2 regions of the Flexivirga sp. YIM B11880 genome follow, and region 1 is predicted to be linked to the other one. Evidence: predicted binding sites of a transcription regulator. Region 1 holds the regulator's gene; the other holds the start of a gene.
What was found. Region 1 encodes LexA, which represses DNA repair genes until DNA is damaged. Its sites were predicted from a motif close to TCGAACANNTGTTCGA; they were not measured.
Positions count from the first base shown of each region.

Region 2: a site for LexA is predicted at 5,354-5,369, ahead of ACN8HC_RS00895 (HNH endonuclease signature motif containing protein). Genes of this name have one in related genera too.

Region 1 covers NZ_JBMAMH010000002.1:163,122-172,158, reverse strand. The annotation lists gene ACN8HC_RS05310 (FGGY-family carbohydrate kinase) at 1-791, opposite strand, end outside; gene ACN8HC_RS05305 (vitamin B12-dependent ribonucleotide reductase) at 1,236-4,145, opposite strand; gene nrdR (transcriptional regulator NrdR) at 4,242-4,730, opposite strand; gene ACN8HC_RS05295 (LysM peptidoglycan-binding domain-containing protein) at 4,988-5,401, opposite strand; gene lexA (transcriptional repressor LexA) at 5,684-6,400, shown strand; gene ACN8HC_RS05285 (Sir2 family NAD-dependent protein deacetylase) at 6,407-7,237, opposite strand; gene ACN8HC_RS05280 (LysR family transcriptional regulator) at 7,420-8,343, shown strand; gene ACN8HC_RS05275 (ComEC/Rec2 family competence protein) at 8,362-9,037, opposite strand, start outside.
Region 2 covers NZ_JBMAMH010000001.1:185,083-194,119, forward strand. The annotation lists gene purM (phosphoribosylformylglycinamidine cyclo-ligase) at 1-192, opposite strand, end outside; gene purF (amidophosphoribosyltransferase) at 218-1,807, opposite strand; gene ACN8HC_RS00885 (hypothetical protein) at 1,842-2,111, opposite strand; gene ACN8HC_RS00890 (sunset domain-containing protein) at 2,269-3,672, shown strand; gene ACN8HC_RS00895 (HNH endonuclease signature motif containing protein) at 3,757-5,142, opposite strand; gene ACN8HC_RS00900 (LLM class flavin-dependent oxidoreductase) at 5,599-6,468, opposite strand; gene ACN8HC_RS00905 (sterol carrier family protein) at 6,478-6,843, opposite strand; gene ACN8HC_RS00910 (spermidine synthase) at 6,918-7,718, shown strand; gene ACN8HC_RS00915 (response regulator) at 7,766-8,428, opposite strand; gene ACN8HC_RS00920 (ATP-binding protein) at 8,425-9,037, opposite strand, start outside.

The DNA.
Region 1 (9,037 bases):
AACATCGTGGTGCCGTACATCAGCATGAGGTCGCCGCTGTTGTGCGCGTCGGCGCTGACTGCTTCGGACCAGGCGTCGATCGTGCCGGTGATCACCGGAATCCCTTCCGGCAGGCCGGTTTCCGCGGCCGCCGCCGCCGTGACCTGTCCGGCGGTCTCGTCCGCCCAGTGCAGCGGCGGTAGTTCGATGCCGGGGGCGACGAGCTGCGCCCAGTCGTCGATCCATGCCTGCCGGTGGATGTCGTAGAGCGGCGTGGTCTGACTGGCCGAATGGTGATCGAGGACGTAGGCGCCGGTGAGCTTGCGAACCAGCCAGGACGATGCCATGAAGAGCCGGCGCGCGGAGCGGTATGCCGCCGGTTCGACGTCACGCACCCAGGCGATCTTCGACCCGGCGGCCTGGCTGGACATCGCGCTGCCACACCGCTGCAGGATCTCCGCAGCGCCGAACAACCGGTTGCAATCGTCCTGTTGCTGCCGCGCCCGGGTGTCGACGCCATACAGGATCGCCGGCCGGACGGGCCGGTCGCGCTCGTCGGCGAGCAGCACGCAGGGGCCCATACCGCTCACCCCGACCGCGGCGACCTCGTGTGGCCCGGATGCGGTGAGCTGGCTGGTGATCGCCCGGAAGTCGTCCCACCAGACCTCGCCGTCCATCTCGACATGGCCGGGTGCCGGCCGCTGCACCCGGTGCTCGCGGGTGGCCTGCGCCACGACTCGCCCGGCCGGGTCGACGAGGACGCCCTTGCTGCTCGAGGTGCCGATGTCCACACCCAGGAAGACCCGCTCCATGCACGGGAGGCTACCCGGGGGTCGGTGTCCGATCCGTCAACAACCGGGAATCCCTTGCAACACTCAGCCTTCCGCGCGCGGCTCTGGCAATGCCGCACGGATCGCGGCCACGGTCTCCGAGCGATCGCCGCCGCCGGTGTGCATCAGCACGGTCGCCCCGTCGCGCGCCGCGAACCGCGGGTCGTCGCCGCTGCGGCGCTGACCAGCCCCGCCATGCCGAGCGTGGCAGCCGGCGCGACCGCTGCCGTGATCCTGCGAAACATTTCCCCGCCCCCGGACCCTCGTGTGCCGCGTCTTCCGGCACGATGACCGAGATGACGACGACGGCTGTCACACGGTTGGGCGGTGTGAGCCGATCGTTGCCACAATCGTTGGGGCAAGACACGACCGGCCCGGTGGACCGCTGAGGTCCACCGGGCCGATGCTCATTGTGCAGTGCCTGCGTCAGCTGCAGCCGCTGGTCGAGCCGCAACCCTCGCAGACGTAGCACGAGCCGGCGGGGCGCATCTTGGTGCCGCAGGTCATGCACATCGGTGCGTCGGCCGCCTTGCCCTGGAAGCGCTCCATCAGGTCCTGGGAGGAGTGGATCTCGCCGGAGACGACACGGGCGTCGGCCGCGCCGGACCCGGACCGGTAGTCCAGGTCGACCGGGTCAGTGCTGCTCCCGTCGGTCGCCGCCGGTGCCCGCTCCTCCCGCTTGGTGGTGGTGCCGACCGACTGGGAGTAGGACTCGAGCTCTTCGGCAACCTCCTCGGCGTCGGCGTCGGGCTCCTCGGCGTAGGAGCCGGTCTCCAAGTGCCGGGCGCGCTCCGCGGCGGTGTGGATGCCCATGAACGACCGGGTCTCGAAGTCCAGGTGGTCCAGCGCCAGGCGGCGGAACACGTAGTCCATGATCGACTGCGCCATCCGCACATCGGGGTCGTCGGTCATGCCGGCCGGGTCGAACCGCAGGTTGGTGAACTTCTCGACATACGTCTCCAGCGGCACGCCGTACTGCAGCCCGACCGACACCGCGATCGAGAAGGCGTCCATCATGCCGGCCAGGGTCGAGCCCTGCTTGCCGAGCTTGAGGAACAGCTCACCGAGCTTGCCGTCCTCGTAGGTGCCGGCGGTCAGGTAGCCCTCGGCCCCGGCAACGGCGAACGACGTGGTCTCGCTCTTGCGTCGCTTGGGCAGGCGACGACGGACCGGACGGTATTCGACGACCTTCTCCGGCTCCGGCTCCGGCTTCGCGGCCTTCTTGCCGTCCGACAGCGGCTGACCGACCTTGCAGTTGTCGCGGTAGACGGCCAGCGCCTTGAGGCCGAGCTTCCAGCCCTCCAGGTGCACCTCGGCGATGTCCTCGACCGTCGCGCTCTCGGGCAGGTTGACCGTCTTGGAGATCGCGCCGGAGAGGAACGGCTGAGTCGCCGCCATCATCCGCACGTGACCCATCGGAGCGATGGCCCGCTCCCCCATCGCGCAGTCGAACACCTCGTAGTGCTCGGGCTTCAGACCGGGAGCGTCGATGACGTGCCCGTGCTCGGCGATGTGCTCGACGATCGCCTCGATCTGCTCGGTCTGGTAGCCGAGCTTCTTCAGCGCGCGCGGGATCGTCTGGTTGACGATCTGCATCGAACCGCCGCCGACGAGCTTCTTGAACTTCACCAGTGAGAAGTCCGGCTCGATGCCGGTGGTGTCGCAGTCCATCATGAAGCCGATGGTGCCGGTCGGTGCGAGCACCGACGCCTGCGCGTTGCGGAAGCCGTTCTTGGCGCCGTTCTCCACGACCGCGGCCCACGCCTTGGTGGCGTAGCGGTGGATCTCGGAGTCCATCGCGTCCAGGGTGCGGACCGCGTCATTGGCCGCCTGGTGCTTGCGCATCACCCGCTGGTGCGCCTCGGCGTTGCGGGCGTAGCCGTTGTAGGGGCCCACGATGCCGGCCAGCTCCGTCGACCGCTTGTAAGCGGCACCGGTGAGCAGGGAGGTGATCGCCGCGGCCAGCGACCGACCACCCTCGGAGTCGTAGCCGTGCCCGGTCGCCATCAGCAGGGCGCCCAGGTTGGCGTAGCCGATGCCCAGCTGGCGGTAGTCCCGGGTGGTCTGACCGATCGACTCGGTCGGGAAGTCGGCGAAGCAGATGGAGATGTCCATCGCGGTGATGACCAGCTCGGTCACCTTCTGGAAGGTCGCGGCGTCGAACGTGTCGTCCTCGCGCAGGAACTTCAGCAGGTTGAGGCTGGCCAGGTTGCAGGAGCTGTTGTCCAGCGACATGTACTCCGAGCACGGGTTGGACGCGGTGATCCGGCCCGTCTCGGGGTTGGTGTGCCACGCGTTGATCGTGTCGTCGTACTGCAGACCCGGGTCGGCGCACTCCCACGCCGCCTTGTTGATCTTGTCGAAGAGCGTGCGGGCGTCGATCTCCTCGATGACCTCGCCGGTATGACGGGCGCGCAGACCGAACGACGCGCCCTCCTCCACCGCACGCATGAACTCGTCGGTGACCCGGACCGAGTTGTTGGCGTTCTGGTACTGGACGGAGGTGATGTCCTTCCCGCCGAGGTCCATGTCGAAGCCGGCGTCGCGCAGCGCGCGGATCTTGTCCTCCTCGCGCGCCTTGGTCTCCACGAACTCCTCGATGTCCGGGTGATCGACGTCGAGGACGACCATCTTCGCGGCCCGCCGGGTCGCCCCACCGGACTTGATGGTGCCGGCGGACGCGTCGGCGCCGCGCATGAAGGACACAGGGCCGGACGCGGTGCCTCCGGAGGACAGCAGCTCCTTGGAGGACCGGATCCGGGAAAGGTTCAGGCCGGCGCCGGAGCCGCCCTTGAAGATGAAGCCCTCTTCCTTGTACCAGTTGAGGATCGAGTCCATCGAGTCGTCGACCGACAGGATGAAGCAGGCCGAAACCTGCTGGGGCGACTTGGTGCCGACGTTGAACCACACCGGTGAGTTGAAGCTGAACACCTGGTGCAGCAGGGACCAGGTCAGCTCGTGCTCGAAGATCTCCGCGTCCTCGTCGGTGGCGAAGTAGCCGTGCTCCTTGCCGGCGCGCACGTAGGTGAGGACCACCCGGTCGATGAGCTGCTTCAGGCTGCTCTCCCGCTCCGGCGTGCCGACCGCGCCCCGGAAGTACTTGGTGGTGACGATGGTCGAGGCGTTGAGCGACCAGCTGTCGGGAAACTCGACACCGCGCTGCTCGAAGATCGTCTCGCCGGTCTTCCAGTTCTGTTGGACGACGTCGCGTCGTTCCCAGGTGACCTCGTCGTAGGGGTGCACACCCGGTGTGGTGAAGATGCGCTCGACGGTCAGCCCCTTGCGAGCGGAGTTGCTGCGCTGTGCCTGGGGGCCGGCGTCTGCCGTGTCGGTCATGTCCAACTTCCTTTCCACCTCACGGTGGTCGACTGTCGCTGCTGTCTGGTCTGTCGATCTGGTGCTGCTGATGCCCGGGACGATCCGGAGCCGATCTCAGTCGCCCGTGCGCTGCCGCTCCGGCTCGATGCCGGTCGGTGGTCGCTCGGCACGGAGCAGGGCGATCGCCGACTCGAAGTCTTCGAGACCCTCGAACGCCTGATAGACGCTCGCGAACCGCAAATAGGCCACTTCATCGAGGCTGCGCAACGGGCCGAGGATGGCCAGGCCGACGTCGTGGGCGTCGATCTCCGCAGCGCCCTGCGCCCGGATCGACTCCTCGACCTCTTGGGCCAACAGCGCCAACTGGTCCTCGGTGACCGGCCGGCCCTGACAGGCCTTCCGGACGCCGATCAGCACCTTCTGGCGGCTGAACGGCTCGCTCGCACCGGACCGCTTCACGACGGTCAGGCTGGCCGTCTCCACGGTCGAGAAGCGCTTGCCGCAGGTGGGACATTGACGTCGCCGCTTGATGCAGGTGCCGTCCTCGCTCGTGCGGCTGTCGACGACACGACTGTCGTCGTGCCGGCAGAACGGACAGTGCATGTGCGACCCCTCTCATGCGTCTGCCGAGCAAGGCCATCCGGCCGCCCGAATCGCCGCAACCTGTGGACGAGGTTGTGGGAAAACGGTGGACGAACTGGGGATGACCGGACTCTGCGTGTGGACTAGATGTGGATAAATTGCATCCGTGTAACTACTAGATATAGGGATGTTAAGCCGATCTCACCACAAGCGCAAGAGCCCGCGTGTCGCACCCGAAAAGCGCTGGTCAGCCGCTCGGAACGGCGCGCCGGAAACCCTCAGCGCGGCAGTTGTAACCGCTCACCGGCGACCACCTGCAGACCGTTCAGACCATTGGCCAGCGCCACCTTGGTGACCGCGTCGGACACGGCGAGCGACGGATAGGCGCCGTGTGCGACCTCGGACAGCGTCTGCCCGGACTGCACGGTGACGGTCCGTGGGGAAGGAGCCGGCGTCGCGGCCCACGCCCGGGCAGCGGCGCCGCCACCGGCGAGCAGCGCAAGAGCGACCAGCACACCGACGAGGCGGCGGCCTCGACCGGTCAGCCGAAGTCCGGCCGGCTGGACCCGCACGCCGACCGAACGCCCGCCCCCGCGTGCCGCCGGGCCGGTCGGCACGGTCCGCAGGTGCCGGCGGGCTCTCCGCGCCGCGCCCGGCTGGACCGGCGCATCCCATTGGATCAGTGCACTCATCTCTTCCTCCTGAAACTCCGGTGCGGTCACGGTCGCACCACTCGGTCGGCAGACCTGCTCCGAACATTCGTGCGATCGGACGCCTGTCCGATGTATAGCACGAACGTTCGATGTGGTCGAGACACGCGTCGTACAGATGTTTGGAACTTGTGTCCGAAACCCATACGCTGTTTTCACAAAGCCAAGGCAAGCACCGACCACCGACAACCCGTTCGGACAGCCGTCCGCACACACCGCTCGCCGGACGCTTTCGAGCAACTTCGCCGAGGAGGAATGACAGCGATGGCACAGGTGCACGAACTCCCTGACCGCAGGGGCGAGGGCCTCACGACCCGGCAGCGGAAGGTGCTGCAGGTGATCCGCAACTCGGTCGACAGGCGGGGCTATCCGCCGAGCCTGCGCGAGATCGGCGATGCGGTCGGCCTCACCAGCCCCAGTTCGGTCGCGCACCAGCTGACGATGCTCGAGCGCAAGGGCTACCTGCGCCGCGACCCCAACCGCCCCCGTGCCATGGAGGTGATCGATCCGGACGCGACCGACATGCGCGGCTATCGCGGAGGGTCGAGCGTGCGCGGAGCCGACGACTCCGGCATCGACGAGACGGGGCTCGGCGACCAGCGCCCCGCGGCGTCATACATCCCGGTGGTCGGCCGGATCGCCGCCGGCGGCCCGATCCTCGCCGAGGAGGTGGTCGAAGACGTCTTTCCGCTGCCCAAGCAGATCGTCGGCGAGGGGGACCTCTTCCTGCTGAAGGTGGTCGGTGACTCCATGGTCGACGCGGCGATCTGCGACGGCGACTGGGTGGTCGTGCGCCAGCAGCCGACCGCCACCAATGGCGACATCGTGGCCGCCATGCTCGACAACGAGGCCACCGTCAAGACCTTCAAGCGGGCCCGCGGGAAGGTCTGGCTGCTGCCGCACAACGACGCCTATGACCCGATCGACGGCGACGACGCGACGATCCTCGGCAAGGTCACCGCGGTCCTGCGCCGGGTCTAGGTCAGCTCAGCCCGTCAGAGCATCGGCGAGTGCCGTCAACGTCTCACCGAGCGGCGCGTCGACGCGCACCGACACCTCCTCGTCGGTGGCGCGCGTCCAGCCATGGGTGATCACCGCGACCGGAATCCCCGCGCGGGCCGCTCGCCGCACGAAGCGGTAGCCGGACATCACCGCGAGCGACGAACCGAGCACCAGCACCGACCGCGCCGCGGCGACATACGAAAAGCATTGCTCGACCAGCGGTTTGGGCACCGACTCCCCGAACATCACGACGTCCGGCTTGAGCAGGTCCGACCCACAGACGACGCAGTGCACCAGCCGGAAACCGGCGATCAGCGACTCGGCGATCGCGACGTCGCCGTCGGGCCGCAGTGGCCCGTCCGCCGAGCGGTCGAAGTCCGGATTCGCCAGTTGGAGCCATTCGTCGACCGTGGTGCGCGCATAGCGTTCGCCGCACCGCATGCACACGACCTGCTCGAGGCTGCCGTGCAACTCCGCGACGTCGGCCGCACCTGCGGCCTGGTGCAACCGGTCGACGTTCTGGGTGATGATCGGCCCGACATACCTCGCCGACTGCAGTGCGGCCACCGCGTAGTGACCCTGGTTCGGGCGAGCAGCGGCGAAGCGCGGCCAGCCGACGTACGACCGCGCCCAATAACGCCGGCGCGCTTCCCGATCCGCGAGCAACTCCTGCGCCGTCATCGGCTGGAAGCGGCGCGTGCCGTCGGCTCCGCGATAGTCGGGTATGCCGGACTCGGTCGACAGCCCCGCCCCGGTGAGCGCGAGCACTCCCCCGCCTGCGACCAACTCGGTCAGCGCTCTCAGATCAGCTGCCACCAAGCCAAGCTCTCACACACCCGCCGAGCTGCCGATGATGGCCGCTCAAACCCGTCCCGACATACCGACCGTCGGTCCTTCGGAAAACCCGCCGAAACCTCGGAAGAATGACGTCACAAGCGTAACGATCAGCGATTCGTACGTTGGATCTCCGGTCAATAACCAAATGTTATTCTGGACGCATGATCGACGCCGCCGGCCTGCGAGTCATCAAGGCCATCAGCGACCACGGCAGCTTCACCGCCGCGGCTGCCTCCCTCGGCTACTCGCAGCCGGCCATCTCCCAGATGGTCCGGCGCCTCGAGGACCGCACGGGCACGGTGCTGGTGGAGCGTCTCGGGCGCAGCGTACGGCTCACCGAGGCCGGCCAGGTGCTGGCTCGGCACGCCAACCCGGTGCTCGCCGCGCTGGACGCGGCGGAGTCCGAGGTGGCCGCGATCGCCGGCCTGCGCGCCGGCCGCGTCCGGCTGATGGCGTTCCCGTCGTCCTCCTCCACGCTGGTGCCGCGTGCCCTCGCCCTGGTCAAGCAGCGCTTCCCGGACGTGCATGTGACCTTCACCGAAGCCGAGCCGCCCGAGTCGCTCGCGGCGCTGCGGTCCGGTGAGTGCGATGTCGCCGTCGCCTTCGCCTACGAGGGCACCGACCTGGCGCGCGGCGAGGAGGACATCGACTCGTTCGTGACCCGCAAGTTGCTGGACGACGAAGTGCGTCTCGCGCTGCCGCTGGATCACCCACGCGCCGCCTCCAAGAAGGTCAAGCTCGCCGACATGGCCGATGAGCCCTGGATCGCCGGCTGCCCTCGATGTCGCGGTCACCTGCTCGCGCTGGCCGAGCGCGCCGGCTTCAACCCGGATGTCGCCTTCGAGACCGAGGACTACGTCGCGGTGCTGGGCCTCGTCTCCGAGGGACTGGGCGTCTCCCTCGTCCCCGACCTGATCCGCCGCTCCGCCGGCAACCCCGGCGTCGTGTGCCTGCCGATGGATCCCGCCTCGCGGCGGACGGTGTATGCCGTCACTACTCCCGACCTGCAGCGCGTGCCGGCAGTGGCCGCCACGCTCGACGCGCTGTGCGAGGCGGCGCACGCCAAGGGCGTCTGCGGCGACTGACCGCCTCCGCCTCGCCGGTCACGGCCTAGCCACCAGCGGCTCCCCGTCGCGCGCGACGATCACGATGTCGCCACCCCGGTCGGTGCGCTCGACCGTCGAGTTGCTCTCGCGCAGCAGGTCGAGCGTGCGCGGCGCCGGATGCCCGTAGTCGTTGTCCGCACCGACGCTGATGACAGCGATCGGCGCGTGCAGGAAGCGCTCCAACTCCGGGGCCTGGTTGGCCGAACCGTGGTGCGGCACCTTGAGCACGTCGACCGGCGGCGCGTTCGGCAGCGCCCGCAGTTGGCTCAACAGCGTTGTGCCGCCTTCGCGTTCGATGTCGCCGGTGAGCACCAGCCGCAGTCCTTGGCTGCGCACGTCGAGCACGACGCTGTTGTTGTTCTGGATCGAGCCGGCGCGGATCAATCGGGTGGGGCCGACCACGAGCGCGTGCACCGCACCGATGTCGAGCACGTCACCGGTCATCAAGGGCCGGACCGGCAGGTGATGCTCGGCCGCCAGCTTGCGAACGAGTGGCTCCTCGCTGGCCTCGGCGTCGGTGTCCGTGGTCGTCGACGACGACACCGGCGTGACGTAGATCGGTCCCACCGCGCGGCCCTCGAACACACCGGCGAGACCGCCCACGTGGTCGGCGTGGAAGTGGGTCAGGACGACGGCGTCGATGACGCCGACCTGTAACCGGTCGAGGCACGCG
Region 2 (9,037 bases), on a different contig from region 1:
GGTCGCCAGCACCGGGTGCGCGAAGCGGGCGATCGCCGAGGCGTCGAAGAGGCCCGCGAAACCGCCCAGACCGCCGATCACCTCGGGCCGGGTGGCGCGGCGGACCGACGCCTTCATCAGCTCGACCGCCTTGTCACCCGCCTCGACGTCGACACCGGCTGCGGCATACGTGATCTGCGGGGAGTCGGTCATCGGAGTCCTTCGGGGGTATGACGGTTCAGGGCTGCAGCAGCGAGTTCTCGGCGCCGCCGGCGACGCCGATCGACACGCCTTCGGCGTCCTGGCGGCGGTCCTGCTCGGCGAGGTCGACCGCGCTGTCGTGGCCGGTGCGCAGCTCGATCGGCAGCGTCTCCAGGACGTGCTTGCCGATGCGGCCGTCCTCCGGGAGCGCGATCGGGTAGTCCCCGGTGAAGCACGCACTGCACAGCTGCGACTTGGGCTGCCGGGTCGCGGCGATCATGCCGTCCTCGGAGATGTAGCCGAGCGAGTCGGCGCCGATCGACGCGCAGATCTCCTGCACGCCGAGGCCGTTGGCGATCAGCTCCGCGCGGGTGGCGAAGTCGATGCCGTAGAAGCACGGCCACTTCACCGGCGGCGACGAGATCCGCACGTGCACCTCGGCAGCGCCGGCCTCGCGCAGCATCCGGATCTGGGCGCGCTGCGTGTTGCCGCGCACGACTGAGTCGTCGACGACCACGAGGCGTTTGCCCTTGACGGCGTGCTCGAGCGCATTGAGTTTCAGCCGGATGCCGAGCTGCCGCAGCGTCTGGCTGGGCTGGATGAAGGTGCGACCGACGTAGGCGTTCTTCACGAAGCCCTGGCCGAACGGTATGCCGGACTCCTGCGCATAGCCCGTCGCGGCCGGCACCCCCGACTCGGGGACGCCGATGACCAGGTCGGCGTCGACCGGGTGCTCACGGGCGAGCGCCCGGCCCATCTCGACGCGGGCCTCGTGCACCACCCGGCCGCGGATCACCGCATCCGGCCGCGCCAGGTAGACGTATTCGAAGACGCAGCCCTTCGGCTTCGGCTCGGCGAACTTGTGGCTGCGCAGGCCGTACTCGTCGATCGCGATGAGCTCTCCAGGCTCGATCTCCCGGACCACGCTGGCACCGATGGTCTGCAGGGCTGCGGTCTCGGAGGCCACGACCCAGCCTCGCTCGAGACGCCCCAGGGCGAGCGGCCGCACGCCATACGGATCGCGCGCGGCATACAAGGTGTGCTCGTCCATGAAGACGAAGCAGAAGGCACCGCGCAGCTTGGGCAGCACCTCGAGGGCGGTCTCCTCGAGCGGTTTGTCGGGGTTCTCGGACAGCAGCGCCGTGACGACGGCGGTGTCGGAGGTGTTGCCGCGGGCGAGTTCGCCGCGGGCGGCGCGGCCGTCGAGCTTCTCGTCGACCAGGTCGCGCAGCTCGGCGGTGTTGATCAGGTTGCCGTTGTGGGCCAGCGCCACGGTGCCGCGATCGCTGCCGCCCAGAGTGGGCTGCGCGTTCTCCCAGGTGCTGCCGCCGGTGGTGGAGTAGCGGGTGTGGCCGATGGCCAGGTGTCCCCGCAGGGAGGTCAGGCTCGACTCGTCGAAGACCTGGGAGACGAGCCCCATGTCCTTGTAGACCAGGATGCTGTGGCCGTCGCTGGTCGCGATGCCGGCCGACTCCTGCCCGCGGTGTTGCAGGGCGTAGAGCCCGAAATAGGTGAGTTTCGCAACTTCCTCACCGGGAGCCCAGACACCGAAGACACCACATGCGTCCTGGGGTGCCTTCTCACCGGGAATGAGTTCGTGCGTCAGCCGTCCGTCACCGCGCGCCACGCCACCAGTGTGTCATGTCCGGCGGGGTGCTCGGTCATCGGCGGTTGAGCAGGCGCTCCAGCAGCAGCGCGACCACGGTGGCGAGGAGTGCACCGACGGCCGCGAGAATTGCGCCGATCAGCGCGACACCGGTGCGCTGCGAGTAGCCGTCGGCGCTCGGACCGGTCGTCGCGATGACTGCGCCGACGATGAAGCCGATCACCGCACCGGTGATGATGAACCGGAGGAAGTTGGGCGTGCGGCGCACCCGGCGCCGGACGACGCGTTGCCGTTGCGGCCCGCCGGTGTTGTCCTGCTCTGTCACGCCCAGCACGGTAGCCCGCGCTCCTTCCTCAAGTCGTCGCCGTTCGAGTGTATGGCGTGCCGCCCCGTCTCCGGGCGGCGGCGTGTGCGGGTGCGCGGACTCGTTAATGTAATGCGCTAGTTCCGGTCCCATCCGCTGTCGTTCGAAGGTGTTGGACATGGTTTGGCTGATCCTGGTGTTGATCGCCGTCGTGCTCACAGTCGCGTTGTGGCTCTTCCTGCGCGACCCCCAACGAGGCCGCTCCGTCGGCATCCACGGCGTCACCGGTGATCACAAGATCAGCGTCGCGGACGAGGAAGTGCTCGAGGAGGGACGCAGCGCGACGGCGACCGGACCCGCGACCGCGGCGGCGGCCGCTGGAGCCGGCGCAGGCGCCGCGGGCATGGCTGTCGCGACGGCGGAGAAGTCGGAGCCGGAGGTCACCGAGCCAGCTGTCGGTGGCCGAGCAGCCGAGGAGCAGCGCGAGTCCGCCACTCCCGCCGCCGACGACTGGGATGCCCCGCCACCGGCGCTGGTCGACCAGCCCGCCACTCCCGCCGCCGACTGGGATGCCCCGCCTCCTGCGCTGGACGAGACGGCGTGCACGCCAGCCGTCGACGACTGGGATGCCCCGCCACCGGCGCTGGTCGACCAGCCCGCCACTCCCGCCGCCGACTGGGATGCCCCGCCTCCTGCGCTGGACGAGACGGCGCGCACGCCAGCCGTCGACGACTGGGACGCCCCGCCACCTGCACTGCATGAGACGGCGCCCACACCGGCCGCCTCGGCTGATTCCGGGGACGACTGGGACGCCCCGCCACCTGCACTGGAGGACCAGCAGGCCACCCCGGCGGCCGATGACTGGGATGCCGCGCCACCACCGCTGGACGACGCTCCCACTGCCACCAGCGAGAGCACCGCACCTGCCGCCGACGACTGGGACACGCCACCCCCAGCCCTGGACGCAACGCCGTCCACCGAGCCGGCCGCCCCTGCGACGACCAACGCCACCCCCTCCGGCGACGACTGGGACACGGCTCCCCCAGCGCTGGACGCAACGCCGTCCACCGAGCCGGCCGCCCGTGCGACGACCAACGCCACCCCCTCCGGCGACGACTGGGACACGGCTCCCCCAGCGCTGGACGCAACGCCGTCCACCGAGCCAGCCGCCCCTGCGACGACCAACGCCACCCCCTCCGGCGACGACTGGGACACCCCACCTCCGCCGCTGGAAGCGGCTGCGCCTTCTGAACCTCCTGCCGAGCAAGCCGCACCCGCCGCAAAATCCGCGGGTCCGTCCGGCGACGACTGGGACACGCCACCATTGCCGCTTGCCGAGTTCGGTGGTGAACCGGAAGCACCGGCGTCGGCCGACGACGACGGTCCCCTCGGACCCGGCTCGGCAGCACCGAATGCCGACGGCACCGGACCCGCCGGCTGGCTCAAGGGCAACGCCGACACGATGACGTTCCACGGCCCTGACTCCCCTGACTTCGACTCCACGGAGGCGGAGGTCTACTTCCGGGACGAGACCGCTGCGGCCGCTGCCGGCTTCCGGCACTGGAACTCCAACCGGCGCTGATTGCCGGCTCGGGTCAAGGAAGTCGAGTGCATGGCCGGCTCGAATCCTGCTCCAAGAGTTGCGACTGTTGTTGGCCTTGGCGACCTAGCTTGCGAGGAGAAGAGGGGCTTTGTATCCGGCGTGGGTCCAGCCGGGCATGGCGCCTTTGGTGAGGTTCCAGACCACCCCGTCTGCGGTGACGGTGGCGTAGTAGCCGTTGCGGTGCACGATCTGGTGGTGTCGGCAACAGAGCAGGGCGGAATTGGCCAGGGACGTGTCGCCGCCGGCCCACCAGGGCCGCAGGTGGTGTACTTCGCAGAATCCGGGTGGCCGGTCGCAGCCGGGGAACGAACATCCTCTGTCGCGGTGCACGACCGCGGCCCGCATTCCCTTGGTGACCAAGCGTTCTCGTCGTCCGACGTCCAGAGGTTGACTGGGTCCGCCCAGCACGATGGGGACCAGGTCCGCGTCACAGGCCAGTTTGCGGGCCGCCGCGGCGTCCAAGACGTCGCCGGTGATGGTGGTGGCGCCACCGATCCCGGTGAGCAGGGCGTCCAGATCCATCGTGAGCAGCACGGTCGCGGCCGCACCCACTCCGGTGCCGTCACCGCACGCGACCTTCGCACCCGCGGACATCAGATCCAGTAGCGCGTCCAGTCGACGCTTGCTCGGAAGGCGATCATCCCGCACTTTTCCGCCCATGGCCGGAGCGGGAGCCGCGCCACCGCGGTCGCGCCCGTCCGAGCGGTCCTGGTGGTTCCTCTCGCGGGCACCATCGTGCCCACCGCCGGAGGCAGCGTCGCTGTGTGCGGCGGCGTCCCGGCCAGTGTTGTGTGTGGCGGGGTTGGGTGCGGACATCGCAGTGATTGCCTGCTTCACGATCGCGGCGTGTGCCGGGGACAGGTCGGCGATCAACCGCCACATTCCAGTCGCCAGTTTGTGCCAGCTCAACGATTCGACGTCCTCCAGGTGGGCGTCCTCAGCCGCGAGGGTGTCCGGTGCATAGATGGCCTGCAACTTGCGGGTCAGTTCGTCCACGCCACGGGAACCGTAGGACGGGTCCAACTGCAGGAACCAGCCATGGATCTCCTGCCGGGACGCGGCCGGGATGATCTTGGCCACCGGCTGCGTGTGCTCCAGCACCCGGCGCGCCGTGGTCAAGGTGCAGGACCCGTCGGGAACCGCGACGGTGATCACCTGGTTACGCCGATCTCGACACGCCTCGGCAACCACAGCCACCGTCTTGGCATCCCGCGGCTCTACCGAGACCCCGGACCTCGTGGCGCACCAGGCCACCCACTGCTGCGTGTTCGCCGCGTCCGACCGATCGACCGTGCCACGCTCGGCCGCATCCCCCACGGCCAAGGTCGCCACCTGCCCGGCCCGGGCCTGCAACCGCAGCAGCACACCCGCCAGATCGGTCAACTCGTCCTCACCCAACTGGGTCAACACCTCAGGTGCTTCGTCCACCAGTTGCGCTGCCTCCGTCAACCGGGCGAGCACCTCCCGACCCCGGCCAGGCGCTGGTCGACCTTTCGCAGCGAGCACTTCATAAAAGCCGTCCGTATCAGATTCTACGGACCGCGGGGAGTCAGGTATCCGCATGGTTCCATCGATCGCCATGGCCCGAACACCCCTCCTACTGCCGGTTTTTCACTATCATTAAACTACCATCGAATGCACACCTTGTACATACTTCTCATAGAACACATTTTTCAATCCAGCCGCACGACTTGCGGAACGCGCCGCTGCCGAAAGCCCCCTGCTGATGTCTTCCGTGCCGCGGCACCGGTCGGGCGAAGAAGGGCCTCACCGGGGACCAGCAGGAGGCCGAGTTGATCGGCCGTGAACCGGTCCGGTTCATGGAGGACGCCATCATGGATGTGGTGGAACGCTACGATATCGACGCGGTTCACCCGACCGGCAACGAAAGCGCCGGAATTGCTGTCAGCTGACCCGCGGGAGCACTTCTGCGGCAACGGTTTCCAGCACCTCGACCGTTGCGGCATAAGGTGCTTCCGGGCGTGGCCAGTGTGTGATGACGTCAGTGAAGCCGAGCTCGCGGGCACGGCCGAGCGTGTCCTCGAACCGGTCGACACTCTCGTAGACCGAACCGCGCAGGCCGTCGCCATTCAGATGCCGCTCAAAAGACGCGTCCGCGCGTCCGGTGGCGTCGAGCACCTCGGTCATCCGCTCGCTCGACTCACGCAGCCCAGCCCACCAGTCGGCTTCGCTACCAGTCGGTTTGCCATAGGTGACCCAGCCGTCGCCGATCTCGGCCGCGAGCCGCATCCCCTTGGGCGCGTTCGCCGCGACGATGAACGGGACGCGTGGCTGTTGTACGCACCCGGGCAGGTTTCGGGAGTCGTGTGCGCTGAAGAACCTGCCGTCATACGTGACGTGATCCTCGGTCAGCGCTTTGTCGAGCAGCCGGACGAACTCGGAGAAGCGCTCGGTGCGTTCGCCGACGCTCGGCAGCTCACCGAGCAGTTCGGAGTCGAGGTCCCCGCCTCGCCCGATCCCGCAGATGAAACGCCCTCCGGAGATGTCGTCGAGCGCGAGGACGTCCCGGGCGAACGCCACCGGGTGGCGGAAGTTCGGCGACGTCACGAAGGTGCCCAACCGAATGGTCGAGGTCACCATCGCGGCAGCAGTCAACGTCGGCGTGGTGCCGAACCACGGCGCGTCGGGCAGGCCCGCCCACACGAGGTGGTCGTAGGTCCAGGCGTGGTCGAAGCCGAGTTGCTCGGCCGCGCGCCACTTGGGCGCCGCCTGCGGCCAACGTTCTTCCGGGAGGATCGTGATGCCGACGCGCATGGGTCAACTCTACGGTCGCCGTAGCAACGGCAGGTATGGCGACAGGTCGGCACGCGAGCCGGATGCCGAAACCTGGCCGGTAGCCTCGGCGTCCGCCCAGCTGAGGTCACCGACGACGAGCTTCAGCCATGAATCCGAAGAGAGCTCAACGACGTTCGGCGGAGTACCGCGGCGGTGTCGCGGCCCTTCGATCACCTGCACCGCACCGAACGGCGGGACCCGGACCTCGACACTGCGCCCGGGTGCCTGCAGTTCGAGCTCTTGGAGACTGAACCGCACGGCCAGGGCGCGGACCGGCCTCGTGACCTCTGGGTCCGCGCACCAGGACAGCACCGCTGCGCGTCCTTGCTCCGGATCGATCTTCCGTGCCGCCATCGACCAACTCCTTTCGGGGCTGTCATCCTCCCGCACGTAGTCCCCGGCGATCACCCGCGGCATACCCTGACATCGTGACGGACGCGCCGCACTTCGACTTTGAGCCCGACGATCGCGGCGGCGTCACGGTCCTGCGTGACGGCCACCCGCAGTCACACGTGGACCTCGGTGATCCCGAGCTGCTCGTCTTCGAATACGTCGCACAACTCGCGATCGGCTTCGACCTGTTGCCGCCCGGACCGCTCGCCGTCACGCACCTCGGCGGTGCCGGGCTGACTCTTCCGCGCTACGTACAGCACACCCGCCCGGGCTCGCCACAGATCGTCTTCGAGCCCGACACGGCCATCACCGAAGCCGTCCGGCGGGAGCTGCCGCTCCCGCGGAACCACCGCATCCGAGTGCGGCCGCAGGACGGCGCCACTGGCGTCCGCGCGCTGCGCGACGACTCCGCCGACGTCATCGTCGTCGATGCGTATGACGAGGGGCGCGTCCCCGCCGACCTGATGTCGCCAGGCGTCATCGCTCACTACCGCCGGGTGCTCAAGCCCGGCGGCCTTCTCCTGATCAACCTCGCCGACGAGCCCACCAAACGACATCTCGTCCGAGCATTGGCAACGATCACAAGGACTTTCACCGATGCGGCCGTTCTTGCGCTGACCGACGTCATGAAGGGCCGTCGCTTCGGCAACTACGTGGTCCTGGCGTCCGACGGACCACTCGACCTCGATGAACTACGCCGTCGCGCAACGCGATTGGCCGCGACGACCGCCGTCCGGCCGGCGCGCACGCTGCAAGGCACCGCCAAGCCGTTCACCGACGAGGACGTCCTCCCGTCCCCGACCCCGCCTGATCTCGGGGCGTGGCGCGTGCGGTGACGTGGTCTCGATACGGCTCCGCTAGCGCTCCGCCTACTCGACCGACGTCAGCGGCGCCACTCGTATTCGTGCTCGGGACGACCCGTCCCGCCATACCGCAGCCTCATCACGGCAACCCCCTCGTCCACCAGGCCCGCGAGATAGCGCTGCGCGGTGGCCCGGGCGATGCCGAGCGTGGTGCCGAGGTCGGCTGCAGACACCGGCTCACGGGAGGCCTCCAGCGCTTCACGCACCAGCGAAGCCGTCACCGGCGACTGGCCTTTCGGCATTTGCGGCCGGTCACCCTCGTGCAACACCCGCAGCGCCGTATCGATCTGGTCCTGGTCGAGCAGCCCGTGCCCGACTCGGCTCCGATACCGCTGCCATGCCTTCAGGCGGCGGGTGAGTTGCTCCGCGGCGAAAGGTTTCACGACGTAGTTGACCGCCCCCGCGGACAGCGCGGCGTGCACGGACTCGGCGGCGCCATCGGCCGTGATCATCATGACGTCACATCGCGTACCCGCGAGATGCGCGCACACCTGGAGACCGGGCTGGTCGGGTAGGTAGTTGTCGAGCAGCACGAGGTCGGGATGCAGCTCGTGCACCGCCTGTAGGGCGTCACTCGCGGTGTGCGCGACCGCCACGACCTCGAAGCCGTCCACTGCCGAGACGTATGACGCGTGCACCGACGCCACCCTGAAGTCGTCGTCGACGACCAAGACCTTCCTCATAGCTGATCCTGAACCTCCCGTGCTTCCAGCACTTTCGGCAGATTCGCGACGAAGACCGTCTCCGCCGCCTCACCACCGAGTGCCGCCAGCCGCAACTCGCCGCCGAGGCCTTCCGCAGTGGCCCGGGCGATCGCGAGCCCCATGCCACGACCGGCTCCCCGCGAGCTCACCCCGCCGACGAAGATGGATTCCGCGCGGTGGGCGGGGATCCCGTCCCCCGTGTTCGCCACGGAGATGACGAGGTCCTGCCCGTCGGCGAGCAGGTCCACCTCGACCCGCGCCGGCCGGGCAGCGGAGCCCCGCGCCGCCTCGATCGCGTTGTCGACGAGGTTGCCCAGCACGGTGATCACCTCGACGGGCGCGACCAGCTTCTGCGGCACCCAGCTCTGCTCGGAAAGCGTCAGGCTGACCCCGGCCTCCGCGGCCGCGGACTGCTTCCCGGCGAAGAACGCGCGGATGGTGTTGGACTCCACGGCCGGGTTCTCGCTGATCTCTTCGTTGGTCGCGAATTTGACGCTGTCGGAAAGGTACTCGATCGCGTCATCGGTGCTCGCCGTGTGCAACAGGCCCATGACGGTGTGCATCCGGTTGGCGAATTCGTGGCGTTGC